DNA from 3 places in the Brevibacillus sp. HB1.3 genome. Region 2 is predicted to be linked to each of the others. Evidence: riboswitches for the same ligand, from Rfam matches in the RefSeq annotation. Region 2 holds a riboswitch; each other region holds the start of a gene.
What was found. A riboswitch is a leader RNA that binds a small molecule or an ion and turns the genes downstream of it on or off. The one in region 2 is predicted to bind cobalamin.

Region 1: another riboswitch for cobalamin. It lies ahead of HPY31_RS14605 (energy-coupling factor ABC transporter permease); the one in region 2 lies ahead of HPY31_RS08145 (ABC transporter substrate-binding protein).
Region 3: another riboswitch for cobalamin. It lies ahead of HPY31_RS25885 (ABC transporter substrate-binding protein); the one in region 2 lies ahead of HPY31_RS08145 (ABC transporter substrate-binding protein).

The regions. Positions count from the first base shown of each region.
Region 1 covers NZ_JABMIT010000005.1:347,990-353,154, forward strand. Annotated here, with positions in the region: gene cbiQ (cobalt ECF transporter T component CbiQ) at 1-705, opposite strand, end outside; gene HPY31_RS14600 (energy-coupling factor ABC transporter substrate-binding protein) at 702-986, opposite strand; gene HPY31_RS14605 (energy-coupling factor ABC transporter permease) at 983-1,747, opposite strand; cobalamin riboswitch at 1,890-2,083, opposite strand; gene HPY31_RS14610 (quinone-dependent dihydroorotate dehydrogenase) at 2,218-3,309, opposite strand; gene HPY31_RS14615 (GerAB/ArcD/ProY family transporter) at 3,461-4,561, shown strand; gene HPY31_RS14620 (spore germination protein) at 4,551-5,165, shown strand, end outside.
Region 2 covers NZ_JABMIT010000003.1:120,588-125,752, forward strand. Annotated here, with positions in the region: gene HPY31_RS08135 (pyridoxamine 5'-phosphate oxidase family protein) at 1-342, opposite strand, end outside; gene HPY31_RS08140 (MBL fold metallo-hydrolase) at 499-1,443, shown strand; cobalamin riboswitch at 1,596-1,743, shown strand; gene HPY31_RS08145 (ABC transporter substrate-binding protein) at 1,900-2,895, shown strand; gene HPY31_RS08150 (FecCD family ABC transporter permease) at 2,897-3,934, shown strand; gene HPY31_RS08155 (ABC transporter ATP-binding protein) at 3,943-4,719, shown strand; gene cobU (bifunctional adenosylcobinamide kinase/adenosylcobinamide-phosphate guanylyltransferase) at 4,732-5,165, shown strand, end outside.
Region 3 covers NZ_JABMIT010000015.1:60,607-65,771, forward strand. Annotated here, with positions in the region: gene HPY31_RS25865 (ABC transporter permease) at 1-138, shown strand, start outside; gene HPY31_RS25870 (ABC transporter permease) at 155-1,060, shown strand; gene HPY31_RS25875 (alpha/beta fold hydrolase) at 1,116-1,886, opposite strand; gene HPY31_RS25880 (M24 family metallopeptidase) at 2,011-3,105, shown strand; cobalamin riboswitch at 3,118-3,317, shown strand; gene HPY31_RS25885 (ABC transporter substrate-binding protein) at 3,488-4,507, shown strand; gene HPY31_RS25890 (FecCD family ABC transporter permease) at 4,577-5,165, shown strand, end outside.

The DNA.
Region 1 (5,165 bases), on a different contig from region 2:
GGTATGAAACGAAAGCACCTGCATGCTCTCCCCGAAGCCTCTTGCCGCCATTCCTTTGTGCAGCGCTTCGTATTTACGCATCGCTCTGACAAACAATTGCGCAACGAGAACCCCTGCATCCCGAAGTGTCGCCCGGAAGCCGCGATGACCTCCGCGCGAACGTTGGGCAATCCAGAGCTGGTGAGAAATCGTTACCAACACAAAAATAAACCGATACATGATCATTAATAAGTCAGTCACAAGAACAGGCATATGAAGCCGGCGAAGCACCTGCAAGATTTCGGCAAACGGCACGGTAAACAAAAGGAAAGCAAAGCAAGATAAGCTCGCCATGGTCCGCCAAAATAAGATCCAAACTTTACTGAAAGAGGACATCGGCACATAGAGCACATACGAACCGAATTCCCATGCTGCCGCAACCTGGACCTGAACTCCTCCTGCTCTCGCCCCTTCAATTAATAGAGCAGGGAGCCCCGCCGCGAAAAACGAGAGTGACACGATCATAAAGGCACAGTAGATACGGACAGGAATACGAGCATACACCACTACCCATACCGTCATCCAAACCACGACCGCCATCTGCATCCATACATGTCCCACCAGGACGAGCAGTAGCATTGCACTCGCCAGCAATAGCTTATGAGCTGGCGGCAGATGTTTTAGCCTGTTTTGATAAGAGAGAGAATCAAGCTGCAACCCGTTCATTTTTTCCGTTTATCCAACCGACCTTTGTACAAGCCCACGGCGTAGCCAACCACTCCCGCTCCCAACGCCGCCTGCACCGCAAACAATAGACTCTCCGTCTCTCCCCCTGGCGGTTCTATCAGCGGTTGAAACCAAGGTTCGTAGTTCGGAGCGATTTCCTTGATCGCTTCCTCTGCCACGCCGTCTGCGCCGCCAAATTCCGAGTCTTGCACCAGCAATAGCGGGACAGTAGCCAGTACGATTACCCCCAAGAGTAAAAGCCAGTTCCATCCTTTTTTCACAGCGATTCCTCCCGTTTGAGCAAACGAAGCTGTGTAAGCTCTTTTGCGTTATAAGATAACAACCAGTTCCAAACAAGAACGGTCAACAGACCTTCACTAATAGCGAGCGGTACTTGCGTGAACGCAAAAATTCCTGCGAATTTGGCAAATGAGGCCAACACTCCGCCAGATTCAGCTGGAAATGCGAGTGCCAGTTGAAGCGAAGTCACCACATAGGTAGCGAGATCAGCCAAAGCCGCCGCCGCAAAAACCGCCAGACGCTGACTTCCGGCCACTTTCATAATCAACCGATAGATTCCGTATGCCACCATGGGTCCTACCACTGCCATGGATACAGCATTTGCCCCTAGTGTAGTCAAACCTCCATGCGCCAAAAGCAAGGCTTGAAACAAGAGCACCATACTCCCTAACACAGACATCGCAAAAGGCCCAAACATAATCGCGCCAAGGCCCGTTCCAGTCGGGTGAGAGCTGCTGCCTGTAACCGAAGGGATTTTCAGTGCAGATAAAACAAATGCAAATGCTCCTGCAACGCCAATAAGGAGCTTCATCTCGGGATGTTCTTTTACAATCTTGTTAATCGAGCGAATCCCAAGAATAAAGAATGGCAAGAACACAGCCCACCAAAATAAGGCCCAGGATAATGGCAAATACCCTTCCATGATGTGCATCGCATGTCCTGTCTCAGGTTCATTGAGCAAAAAATACAAGACAAAGCCCGCGATCATCAAACAAGTAGATACGAGACGAGATCGATTCATGTTTATCCTCCTTCACTGACTTTCATTCTTTCCTCCAAACAAAAAAATCCCATCCATCAGTGGACGAGATGTGCACACAAAACAACAGACTGATTAGACAGCCTCATTGCCTCGTATTCACCGCTCCTTTCCGCGAAGGTTCTGTGGGTGTGGCTACTAGGTAGGTCTCCTGGCTTCCAGATCTATGCGCTCCTTGTCCTTCCCCATACGAAGATGAGTGGTTTCCTTCTCAAAGAGAGCTCCCTGGTTACAGTGGCGGGACCGCTCGGGACTTTCACCCGATTCCCTGTTACCCTTTATGTGTCACATAAAGGCACCTAACGCCGACTATATACAATTGACTGACAATTCATGTTTGTCCCACATCATTATACCGGATCACTACATAAATCGGAAGAATATAAGCGAAAACGCATAAGTAGATGACCCACTACAAACGGAACCATCTACCTATGCGTACTTTGTTCTATCTATTCTTTTGCGTCTACGCCAATTACTTCACTAATATGTTTAAAACCATCTCGTTGCATGAGCTTGAGCAGTTTTTTGTTGATTTGCTTGGCAATACCTGGGCCCTGATAAATCATCCCCGTGTACACCTGAACAAGACTGGCTCCTGCCCGGATTTTCGCGTAGGCGTCTTCCCCATTATAAATACCGCCGACACCGATGATTGGTACCTTGTCTCCTACTTCTTGATAAATCTCCTTCACCCAAGCTGTGGAACGCTCTGTAAGAGGTCTTCCGCTCAGTCCGCCCGCTTCCTCAGCAAATCGATGTCCGGAAACGGCCTCGCGTGACAGTGTCGTATTGGTAGCAATAATTCCGGAAATGCCTTCTTCTACAGCAGCATGAACAACATCGCGCATGTGCTCATCCGACATGTCTGGCGCTACTTTTAGCAAAATCGGCTTTTTCTTGATGGAACGCCCTTCCATTTCAGTTGCCTTTTCTTTTACTGCACGCACTAAATGACGCAAGCTCTCCGTTTCCTGCAAGTCACGAAGATTCGGGGTATTCGGAGAGCTGATGTTAATCACGAAATAGTGACCGTATGCATAGAGCATGTCCATACATTTGCTATAATCGACGGCCGCTTCTTCATTCGGCGTTACTTTGTTTTTCCCAATGTTAATCCCAATCGGAACATCTGAGTATGCGTAATCGACCAAATGCTGGGAAGCCAGATACGCACCGTGATTGTTGAAGCCCATCCGGTTAATGACAGCTTGATGTTCCGGCAATCGGAACAATCGGGGCTTTGGATTGCCTGGCTGCCCCTGCGGCGTCAATGTCCCGATTTCCACAAACCCAAAACCAAGAGCACCCAACGCATGATAGACTTCTGCATTTTTATCAAAACCCGCTGCAAGTCCGACTGGATTCGGAAACGTCATTCCCCACAGCTTGTTCTCCAACCGCTGGTCTTTTACCTGATAGATCATCTTCAGGATGCTTTTGCCTGGAGCAGAATCCTCCACCAGCCTTAAGGCACCAATTGTCTTTTCATGAATCTCTTCCGCATCTTGCTGGAACAGATATTTTCTTATGAGCTGATACATCGGCTGCACTCCTTACTCCGTTTCTACCTTTTTACCTCATAGTAGAATACCATACTTTTTCGGGAGGATGTAACCTTTATACGTGATACATATTTCCAAGTAAGCAGGCAAATCCTAACAGCACCACCACGCACAGGGGGATTAGTCTTTCATGAAAGTGGACGGAAAAATCGGGATTGGTCAAGCCATTATGGTGATGATGCTGACGATCGGCATTACGAACCACGTAACCGTCATTCCCCTCTTATTGAGTAAAGCCGGAAGAGATGCTTGGTTGAGCGTGTTGGTTGCTGGTATTCCTTTTTCCTTGTGGGTGTATTTATTGTTTGTGATCAATCGAACAATAAAACAACAAGCCTTGTATGAATGGCTTCAGCAGCGAACAGGAAATATTGTCAGCCACCTTTTGCTCACTCCGATCATGATCTGCCTGTATTTGATGGCGTTAACCAATCTGATCGATACCCAGACATGGACTACCGTCAATTATCTGCCTCGAACACCCGAATGGGTGACTGCATTCGCCTTGATGGGCTTATGTGTGCTCGCAGCTATCGGGGGAATAACCTCTGTTGGAATTACAGCAGTAATACTTCTGCCTATCGTCGTGTTGCTTGGATTTTTTGTCGCTTTTGGCAATATTCCCAAAAAGGATTATAGTCTTTTACTACCGCTTTTCCAGAACGGTTATCGTCCTCTGATAATGGGGATGCTCTACTTTGGCGGTGGTATAACCGAGCTGTTTCTGTTGCTATTGCTTCAGCATCACATCCGCAAGCCACTCCGCCTCGTACACTATTTCGTTATGCTCGGCATTACGGTTCTGTTGACACTCAGTCCGTTGACAGGGGCGATTGCAGAATTCGGACCTGTCGAATCTGCCCGTCAACGTTTTCCGGCATTTGAACAATGGCGGCTCCTCACCATTGGAAAAGACATCGAAAATATGGAGTTCTTCTCGATTTTCCAGTGGCTCTCTGGCGCTTTTATTCGAATCACTATCTGCTTGCTGCTTCTGGGGGAGTTACTCACGATCCATACCAGAAAACAGCGCAAATACACGATCCTGTTTCTCGGGGGGAGCATGATCGCCTTTACCAGCCTCCCGTATAGCGACATGCAGTTCGTTTCCTTCCTCACGCACGTATACTATCCGCTTTACTTCGTCCTTATGATCATTGTCACACTCGCACTCATCCTGATTTCCCTGCGCAAACCATCCAGACAGGAGGAGACCCCTTATGACCCTTGAAGAGGAACTGCGGGAAAAATTCGCGCATTGTGCGGACATTATTTTTATGAGCATGGTCACAACCGAGGATCAGCCTGTGTTGATGCTTTATTGTGAAGGGCTTTCAGACATTCGTCAATTACAGGATACAGCATTGCCACAGCTTGAGCGCTTCCTGACTGAGGGGGATTTGCGCTCTCTGCCCCTCATCCCCCTTTTCACGGATTCAGAGCTGTGGATTGAGCGACTTTTTGCTGGAGATTTGCTGATTTTTATTGGTGATACTCCTCCCTTCGCCTGGGATATTTCTAAGCGGCCAGAGCGCGGCACTGAGGAAGCCAATACGGAGATTTCGATCAAAGGTCCCCGGGACGGTTTCGTTGAGGATATTTCCACGAACGTTGCTCTCATTCGCAAGCGTATGCGAACCATTACCCTGGCTTATGAGCCTTTTATTCTCGGAACGCGTTCACGCACAAGAGTCGGCATAATGTATATCACAGACGGGGTATCTGAAGATCTGGTAGAGATGATGCGCGAAAGACTACGCAAATGTACGTCAAAAAAAATTGTGAACAGCGCCATTCTGGAAAAAATGCTGAGCGACAACACTCGTTCGGTGTTT
Region 2 (5,165 bases):
AAGCGGGAAGTCCTTTACCAGCTCATCCCACCGAGGTGAATCTGGGAGAATAACCGCTCCTTTGCCAAATAAGCGCATGATGAGAGGGGGGCCTTCAAATGCACAAAACATGAGTGTAATCCTGCCATTTTCCTGTAGATGTGCACTGGTTTCGTTTCCGCTTCCAGTCAGGTCTAAATAGGCCACCTCCGTAGGCGATAGGATGCGAAAGGAATCGTACCCTTTCGGTGAAAGATTCACGTGACCATCTGTGTCCATCGGAGCAGAGGCAACGAAGAACATTCGCTGCTTCTTGATAAACTTCTCATGCTCAGGTCGTAACTCAGAAAAAAGCTGACCCATTTTGCACCCCTCCAGGTAAAGGAATTGTTTTTACTACCCTCATATTACGATGAAAAGATGAAGAATTTGTGTTGTTTTTCCCAGTGCGTGCCAAATAGGTGATAAAGTGTAAATATTCTCGCAACAAAATCACCTTTGAAAAGGAGGAGCATTTACATGCAATCATCACAGCCAATTTCCTTAGGGGAGCGCATCCATTTAATAGACGGTTTCGATATGGGCTGGGCGGAACGCACGGGGACTTATGTCATCGCTGAAGAAGAACTGACTTTGGTCGAAACAGGGCCAAGCCCTTCCGTCCCATACATCAAGGCCGGCCTCGCCAAGCTCGGTTTTACCCCGGAACAAGTAAAATACATCATTGTGACGCACATTCATTTGGATCATGCGGGAGGAGTGGGACTTTTTCTAAGGGATTGCCCAAACGCAAAGATCGTTGTCCATCCAAAAGGTGCACGTCACCTCGTTGATCCAAGCCGACTGATCGCAGGAGCGAGAGCGGTGTATCATGATGATTTTGATAGATTGTTTGATCCGATTGAAGCTGTTCCCGAAGAGCGGATTTTGATTCGTGGAGACGGGGATACACTAAAGATCGGAGCGAATTGTGTGTTGGAGTTTCTGGATTCACCAGGGCATGCCAATCATCACTTCAGCATCTACGATCCCATTAGCCGCGGCATGTTCACAGGTGATACGGCAGGTGTACTTTATCCGCAGCTTAAAAAGGACGGCATGCACCTCGTGCTACCATCTACTTCTCCGAATCAGTTTGATCCGGATGCCATGTTAGCGTCTCTACGTCGATTTGGAGCGCGCAATCTGAATCGCATTTACTTTGGTCATTTTGGGATGTCTGAACAGGTAGACGATGTGTACCGCCAAATACGCGAGTGGCTCCCTGTGTTTGTGGCGGAAGGAGAATCAACACTTGCTGCTGGACAAGCATATGCTGATCTGTCTCGTAAGTTATTGGAACGAGTCTCTGAGCATCTACAGTCACAAGGCATCAGTGATGACCACGAAGTTTTCGAAGTACTCAAGCTCGATTTTCAGGTGTGCGCCATGGGCATTCTGGATTATTTGCACAAACGAGGGTAAAAGCTTTGCCAAAAGCATTCCAGTTGCCTGAACTTTTTGTTCAGGCGTTTTCATTTTTAGCAGGCAAGAAAGTATTGGCTTACGTATTTGTCATTCTTTTTTCATCCAAGGAATGCTATGATGTAGGATGAGTCATGGACTGTGATAATTTCAAAACGTAACAGCAAATAGGTGCCTCGTCTTTCTCAAAAAGATCGGGTGAAAAGGGAAGTCGGTGAAAATCCGACGCGGTCCCGCCACTGTAAATCGGCTCGTTCCACAGCCGTAAGCCAGGAGACCTGCCTGTTTGTTTTCGTGCCTGTTGCCTTCGCGGAAAGGATCGGCCTATTTCAGGAAGCAGACCATCCTGTCTGTTTGCCCTGAGGTGCCGACCCTTTGATTTCCGAATGGAAGCAAGGGTCGCTTTTTTTATTGGAAGGTACAGTCAATCAGACACGCAGAAAGGAAGTTCTACATATGAAACGTTCTTTGCGATTCATGATCCCACTACTAGTTGCGGCGAGCCTCGCAGGTTGTGCGGGTAACGATAACAGCCAGCCAGCACCTGGTGGACAAACAAGTGCACCGCAGACAGCACCGCAAGAGAATACAGCCGAGCAGCCTGCAAAACAAACAACGTATCCGTTGACAGTCAAGGATGCGACAGGAAAAGAAGTAACCTTTGCAAAAGCTCCTGAGCGAATCGTCTCCACATCACCTGCCGAGACAGAGATTTTGTTCGCATTAGGCTTGGAAAATCGGATTGTAGCTGTCTCAGACTATGATGATTATCCAGAAGCGGCGAAGGCAAAACCGAAAATTGGCGGCGTCGTCAAACCGAATGAAGAAGCGATTCTCGCTCAAACGCCAGATATGGTCGTGGGTGGGATTTCGATGGAGAAGCCAGTGGCTGACAAGCTCAAATCTCTCGGGATGCCCGTCTATATTACCCATCCAACAAAGATGGATGACATCCTAAACAATGTGTTGGCGATGGGAGTTATCACTAACAAACAAGAACAAGCCGAAAAAGTCGTCGCGCAAATGAAGAAGGATATCGCGTACGTTCAAGAGGCAGTGAAAAATGTAAAACCGGAAGAGAAGAAAAAGGTATACCTTGAGTTTTCCCCAGGCTGGACAGTCGGAAAGGGTGAATTCATGGACGAACTCATCACACTGGCTGGAGCGACAAACATTGCTTCTGACACACAGGGCTGGAATCCGATCAGTGAAGAAAAGATTTTGCAAAACGATCCAGACGTCATTTTGTATGCGAGCGGAATTACCGATGAAAAGACTGGCGTCAAGCTGGAGGATATGATCGCCAAGCGTAATGGCTGGGATAAAATGAAGGCGATTCGTGAAAAACAAATCTTTGGCATGGACCAAAATATTTTGTCCCGTCCCGGTCCGCGTATTACACAAGGCTTGATCGAAGTAGCGAAGGCGATTTACCCAGACTTGGTGAAATAAAATGAAGAAACGATTGTTCCTATGGGGAGGAGTCAGCTGTCTCGTCCTCCTGGCATCAATAGTCATCAGTATCTCGATGGGGGCGGCACATCTCCCCATTTCGCAAGTATGGCTCATCCTGCTCCATCAAATCCCTGGCTTGTCTGAGTGGACCACCGTAACGTGGCCGGAGTCATCTGAGCAAATTGTCATGAAGGTTCGTTTTCCACGCGTTGTATTGGCTGTTTTGATTGGCGCCTGCTTGTCTCTTGCGGGAGCGGGCTTTCAGGGAGTTTTGCGAAATCCGCTCGCAGATCCGTTTACGATGGGCGTGGCATCAGGTTCTGCTGTCGGAGCAGCCTTTTTGATCCTGTTTGGCTTGCAAATCAGCTTTTTGGGTGCATGGAGCACGCCTGTTGTCGCTTTTCTTACAGGACTCCTCAGTTTATGGATCGTACTCGGACTGGCGAACACCCAAGGAAAGCTGCAAACGGAGACCCTGATTTTGTCTGGTGTTGTGGTGCAGGCTTTTCTCGGCTCACTCGTTTCCTTTATGGTGTCGCTATCCGACCAGACGGTGAATGAGATCGTGTTCTGGCTGATGGGTAGCCTGTCATTTCGGGGCTGGGCCTTTACGTATGTCTTGATTCCTTACTTGGTCATAGGCGGAATCGTGCTGGTAAGCTATGCGCGTTCCTTGAACCTATTTGCGTTAGGAGAGCGGCAGGCTGCGCATCTCGGCGTCCATGTAGATCGAACGAAGCTAGTGGTTCTGGTCGTCTCGACTCTCCTGACGGCAGCGGCGGTTTCTATCGCGGGAATTATCGGGTTCGTTGGCCTGGTGGTACCGCATCTCGTGCGTATGCTGGTTGGTCCCGACCATCGAATTTTACTGCCGATGGCCGCGATCTGTGGTGGTATTTATGTGCTGTGGGCCGACACTCTCGCCAGAATGCTGCTAAGTCCAACGGAAATCCCGCTCGGTGTCGTGACAGCATTTCTGGGTGCACCGTTTTTCGCGTATTTGTTGAAGCAAAATAAACGCTTTAGGAAGAGGTAACGTATGCAATGATCAATGTGCACAGCTTGCAAAAATCGTATCAGGATACGCCAGTTTTGCACGGAATCGATTTTTGCGTGGACAAGGGAGAATTTTTTGGCATTATCGGACCAAATGGAAGCGGTAAATCCACCTTGCTGAAAATGATTTCAGGGGTCATCAAGGCAGATGCAGGAGATATTTTGCTTCAGGAGAAAAAGCTTCATTCCTATCCACGCAAAGAGCTTGCCAAAATACTGGCTGTATTGGAGCAAGAGGGGCTACCGCCAGTCGGCTTTCGTGTTCGAGAGGTGTTGGAGATGGGGCGCTTTCCTTACCAGAATTGGCTGGGGGAAGAAAAGCAGGATGTCGCATCGCTCATTGATGAAATCGTACAAATGCTCGGCCTTGAACATTTGGAGGAGCGCACACTGGATCAGTTGAGTGGTGGGGAAAAGCAGCGCGTAGCTTTGGGGAAGGCATTGATCCAAAGACCTCAGGTGCTGTTGCTCGATGAACCCACGACTTACCTCGATATCGGGTACCAGATTCAGCTTATGGATATCGTGCGAAAATGGCAAAAGACGACACAGGTGACGGTCATTGCTGTGCTGCACGATCTGAATCTGGCCTCCCTCTACTGCGATCGTATTTTGATGCTGCATAAAGGAAAGCAGATAAGCGTCGGCACACCAAAAGACATTTTGCAAAGTGACAGAATAGAGGCTGTATACGGAACCAGACCGATTGTCATGGAGCATCCTGTCCATCATTTGCCGCAAATTATTTTGCAGTCGCAAGTGTAAGGAGACAAAAGCATGATCGTACTGATAACAGGTGGAGCACGCAGCGGAAAAAGCACGTTTGCCGAAAAATACGCGGCACATTTGGGCTCCTCAGGTGTTTACATCGCGACCGCTCCAATCACCGATGAGGAAATGGAAGAGCGGATCATGTACCACCGAGACCGCCGCTTGCAGTCCAACTTTCCTTGGCAAACGATTGAGGAGCCGTATGCTTTGACAGAATGGCTGACGAAGCTCGGAGCACAAAAGGACATACAAGAACAGCAGACAGTGATTTTGATTGATTGCTTGATCCTTTGGCTTTCCAATTGGCTTTTGCATGATGGGGAGGAGCAGTCGTTTGAGGGTGTGCTCCAGCAGGTGGATGTGCTGGTAAACAAGCTAAAAGACTACCCGGTGACCGTTTTGCTGGTGACAAACGAAGTAGGCGATGGACTCGTCCCGCA
Region 3 (5,165 bases), on a different contig from region 2:
ATTGTGACCGCCATTGGAAACCGTGACTATCCGGTTATCCAATCCGGTATCCTTGTAATCGCGACGATTTTCGTCCTGATCAATCTCTTGGTCGACCTTCTGTACGCCTATATCGATCCGCGAATCAAATATCGCTAAGGAGGGACGAAGAGACATGGCACAACCACAATTACAACCACAAGATCAGGTAGTACCTTTAAAAGTGAAGCATGAAGAAGTAGTCTCTCCTTGGAAGGATGCATGGAGGACACTGCGAAAAAACAAGCTGGCGTTGGTGGGCTTCGGGATCATTTTGTTTTTCATTGTTGTGGCGGTACTAGCTCCATGGATTGCTCCGTATCCGTACGACAAAGGCGAGCTCGTGATGAAAAACAAGCCACCTTCTGAAGCGCATTGGTTTGGAACAGATTACAATGGTCGTGATGTCTTTAGTCGCGTTATTTATGGGGCACAAATCTCCTTGTGGGTAGGGACGTTCTCTGTCATTGGCTCCGTTCTCGTAGGGACCTTGTTCGGTCTTTTGGCAGGATACTATGGCAGATGGATCGATACGATCATTTCGCGTCTCTTTGATATTATGCTTGCGTTTCCGAGTATTCTTTTGGCAATCGCTGTGGTTGCCATCTTGGGGCCATCTTTGCAAAACGCCTTGATTGCCATTGCGATTATTAACATTCCGACATTTGGGCGGTTAGTACGCGCCCGTGTATTGAGCTTGAAGGAAGAGGAATTCGTCATGGCCGCAAGGGCAATCGGAATGAAAAATTCCCGGATTATCATGCAGCATATTTTGCCGAACAGCCTCGCACCCATCATTGTGACCGGGACGATGGGGATCGCAACAGCAATTATTGAAGCAGCTGCACTTGGCTTTCTCGGACTGGGAGCACAAGCGCCAGAACCAGAATGGGGAAAAATGCTCGCTGATTCACGTCAGTACATTCAGAAAGCACCATGGACCGTTATTTTTCCAGGGCTCTCTATCATGCTGACAGTTCTCGGCTTTAACTTAATTGGGGACGGCTTGCGTGATGCACTTGACCCGCGGATGAAGAGCTAGTCCAATTGTAAAAAGACAGAAGGGAATGGAGATACCGTCCTTCTGTCTTTCTTATTTATCCCTCTTCCATGAAGGTGCGGCACAACTGATTGAAAGCAGGCGCAGCTTTCGTGATTACCTGATGCCTTACGTTTGGGATCATCTCGAGTCTTGCTTTTGGCAATTTCATCGTAAGCATTTGCGCATAATGATGCATACGTTTATCTTGTTCGCCATAGGCAAGTAAAATCGGAAGCTGGATCTCGCCTAGACGCTCTGTACATTGATAGCGATGACCGGCACCGTAAAGGTATTTTAAGCTAGTGGGATCTGTTTTGGAGGCGTGCGCCGTCCATTTTTCCCGCATTTCTGGGCTATTGACATGTGAGGAGGCAATGGAACGGGCAAGAAGAGGAACTCCGTGAAGCATCGACAATGCCTGCGCCATCCAGAATCGTCCATGCAAATACAGGTCATTCACTTCAGAAAAACCGCTCACGAGTATACCGCCTCGTGCATGATCAGGATAGCGAAGACAATATTCAAGGGCGATAGAAGCACCTTGGGAGTACCCCAAAATAAAGGGACGCTCAATGCCGAGAGACGGGATCAGCTTATGGAGTCGTTCTGCCAATTCCCCAATCGAATAGGGCTTCTCCATGGGCGAACTATCACCATGTCCGGGCAAATCAGGGACAATGAGCTGATAAGTATCTGCGAGTGTTTGCTGATAAACAAAATTGATAGAGCCGATGCATGGCGCATGGATACACAATAACGGCTGGCCTTTCCCCGATATGTGAAAAGCAAACTGCTTGCCATCCTGATGGACGAGTATTTGTTCCATTTTTGTTTTCACCCCACCCTTAGGTTGTCCGATCCGAAGTAGATTTTGCAATTGAACTCTTCTTTTTTTGATGGGGAAGTGGTATTCTCGCAATAGAATAATTGGTGAAAGCAGGGTGAAGAAGTTGTTTCAAGAGCGCATTTCGAAGCTCCACACGTTTTTGACAGAGCAAGAGCTGAACGCGGTGTTGATTACCTCTCCCAAGCACGTCTACTATTTGACCGGATTTTTTACTGACCCGCATGAACGTTTTATGGGTCTGGTTATTCCTGCTGAAGGAAAGCCTTCCTTAATTGTACCTGCTCTTGATCGTGAGGCAGCAGCAGAGGCTTCGTTCGTTCAAGATATCCATACACATACGGATATCCAAAATCCGTATGAAATTCTCAAGCAAGTGTTGCCAGCGAACTTGGCGAAGCTCGGAATTGAGAAAAGTCATATGACTGTCGAGCGCTATGAAGCACTTGGACAAGTTGTTCTGGCGTCGAGCTATGTGGACGTGGAAGAGCCACTGCGTGAAATGCGTTTGATCAAATCCGCGGACGAAGTGGATCGTCTAAAGCACGCTGTTCAGTTGGTCGAGGATTCCTTGCGTGAGACCTTGAAAAAAGTCAAGACAGGCATGACCGAGACAGAAATCGTAGCGGAGCTGGAATTCCAGATGAAGCGCTTGGGTGCAGAAGGTCCATCCTTTACGTCCATGGTGTTGGCAGGGGAGAAGTCCGCTTTGCCACATGGGAAGCCAGGAACGCGCCAAGTGCAAGAAGGCGACTTGCTTTTGTTTGATATCGGGGTAGCTGCGAACGGATATGTATCCGATATTACTCGTACCTTTGCTGTAGGCGAGATCAGTGCCCAGCTACAAGAAATTTACGAGACAGTTTTGGCTGCTAACGAAGCGGCAATTGCTGAGATTCGTCCCGGTGTGACATTTGCGCATTTGGATAAAACCGCTCGTGACGTTATCACTGCAAAAGGCTACGGAGAATACTTCATGCACCGCCTTGGGCATGGACTAGGGATGGATGTACATGAATATCCGTCTGTTCACAGCCAGAACCAAGAAGTGCTTCGTCCAGGAATGGTCTTTACCATCGAGCCGGGCATCTATTTGCCAGGAGTAGGCGGCGTGCGGATTGAAGACGATGTTTTGGTTACGGAAACAGGCGTTGAAATACTCACGCAGTTCCCGAAAAAACTGACTTCTATCAACGAATGAAAAATCATGAAAATTGAATACGTATCGAATGGTGCTGGATGGCATATGCCGTCAGCTTAAAAGGGAAGTCCGGTGAAAAACCGGCGCGGTCCCGCCACTGTAACGAGGAGCGCCTAGCGAATAGCCACTGTTTTTTGCGAGACAAAAAATGGGAAGGTAGCTAGGTGTGTTGATCCGTAAGCCAGGAGACCTGCCATGCGATCATTTACAATCGACCCACGAGGATGGGGCAGATGTGGAAGCAGTCTATAAAAGGGCGCCTTTGCGCCTGTTATGGCTATATCTACGTTTGTCATGCGCCTCCCGATTGAAATGGGGGGTGCTTTTTTTGTGGAAGCATTTGATTTACTACAACATTTATAAAAGAAAAAGGGGATTACAGATGTTTCATGCAAACAAAACACATACAGTAATGAAAGGACTAGCTTTCGGTATCTTGACAGCTACCATGCTTTTGGTTTCAGCCTGCGGTTCCACTACAACACCGCAGGCCCCAGCCAAAACAGAACAAACGGCTGCTCCAGCAGCAGAGAGTAAGCCTGTAACACTCACCAATAATGGCATCGAAATGACCTATCCAACAGTACCTGAGCGTGCCGTGACATTGAACCAACACGTCACGGAAATCATGCTGGCATTGGGCCTGGCTGATAAAATGGTCGGAACCGCTTACCTGGACGATGAAATTCTTCCAGAGTTAAAAGCAGATTACGACAAGATTCCGGTACTGTCTGACAAGTATCCTACGAAAGAAGTGCTGTTGGCAGCGAACCCAGACTTCGTGTACGCCGGATGGAAAAGCGGATTCGGTGAAAAGGGAGTAGGATCGATGCAGGATTTGGAAAAGGTCGGCATCAAATCGTATCTGCAAGCGTCTTCTAGCATGCCTGGACCGACTATTGACGATGTGTTTGCTGACATTACGAATATTGGACGCATTTTCCGTGTGGAAGACAAAGCCAATGATTTGATCCATAAAATGAAGAGTGAAATGGACCAAACGCTTAGTAAAATTGGCAAGGTGGACGAGCCGCTGAAAGTGTTCGTGTACGACAACGGGGAAGATAAACCGTTCACAGCAGCCAACAACTACATGACGTCTTTAATCAAGACTGCTGGCGGCAAGAACATTTTTGACGATATTCAAAAGGGTTGGGCAGAGGTCAGTTGGGAGCAAGTAGTGAGTCGCAATCCAGACGTGATTATTATCGTAGACTACGGGGATAGAACTGTTGAGCAAAAGCGTCATTTCCTTTTGACCAAAAAAGAACTGGCGGATATCCCGGCGATTAAAAATCAACGACTGATGGTATTGCCCTTGTCTGCGGCTTCTGAAGGCGTTCGTGCACCGATTGCGCTGAAAATTTTGGCGGAAGGACTCTACCCGGATAAATTCAAATAGAGTACGCCCCTTTTAAGGGAGGGAATAGCACTGCAACAGATCAAGTTACCTTCTATCATCATTACTTTATTGGTCGGACTCTTCCTCTCGATTACGTTCGCAGTTACGCTCGGATCGGTGGAGATTAAGCCGACTACGGTATGGAAAATCGCCTTATCAAAAATTCCGATGTTGACTCAATGGATTGAGGTGGACTGGTCCAAAGGGGAGCAAACCATTATTTGGGATATTCGCTTTCCGCGTGTACTCTTGGGGGCGATCGTCGGCGCAGGTCTGTCTGTCGTGGGAGTAGCGATCCAATCGTTAGTTCGCAACTCCCTGGCTGATCCGTATGTGTTAGGCGTATCTTCAGGTGCTTCCGTTGGAGCTACTTCGGTAATTATTTTCGGAGCATTCAGCATGTACGGGCAGTATGCGTTAACCTTTGGCGCTTTTACAGGCTCCCTCGTGTCCATTATTCTTATTTTTACGCTATCTCGTATTGGAGGACAAAACTCGACGGTACGCCTGCTCATGGCTGGAATTGCGATATCTGCGATCTTGTCGGCCATTACTAGTCTCCTTGTTTTTTCAGCGCCGAATGAGCATGGAATTGGAACGGTCCTGTTTTGGTTAAGTGGCAGTCTGGCTGGCGGCAAATGGGAGTACCTGACGATTC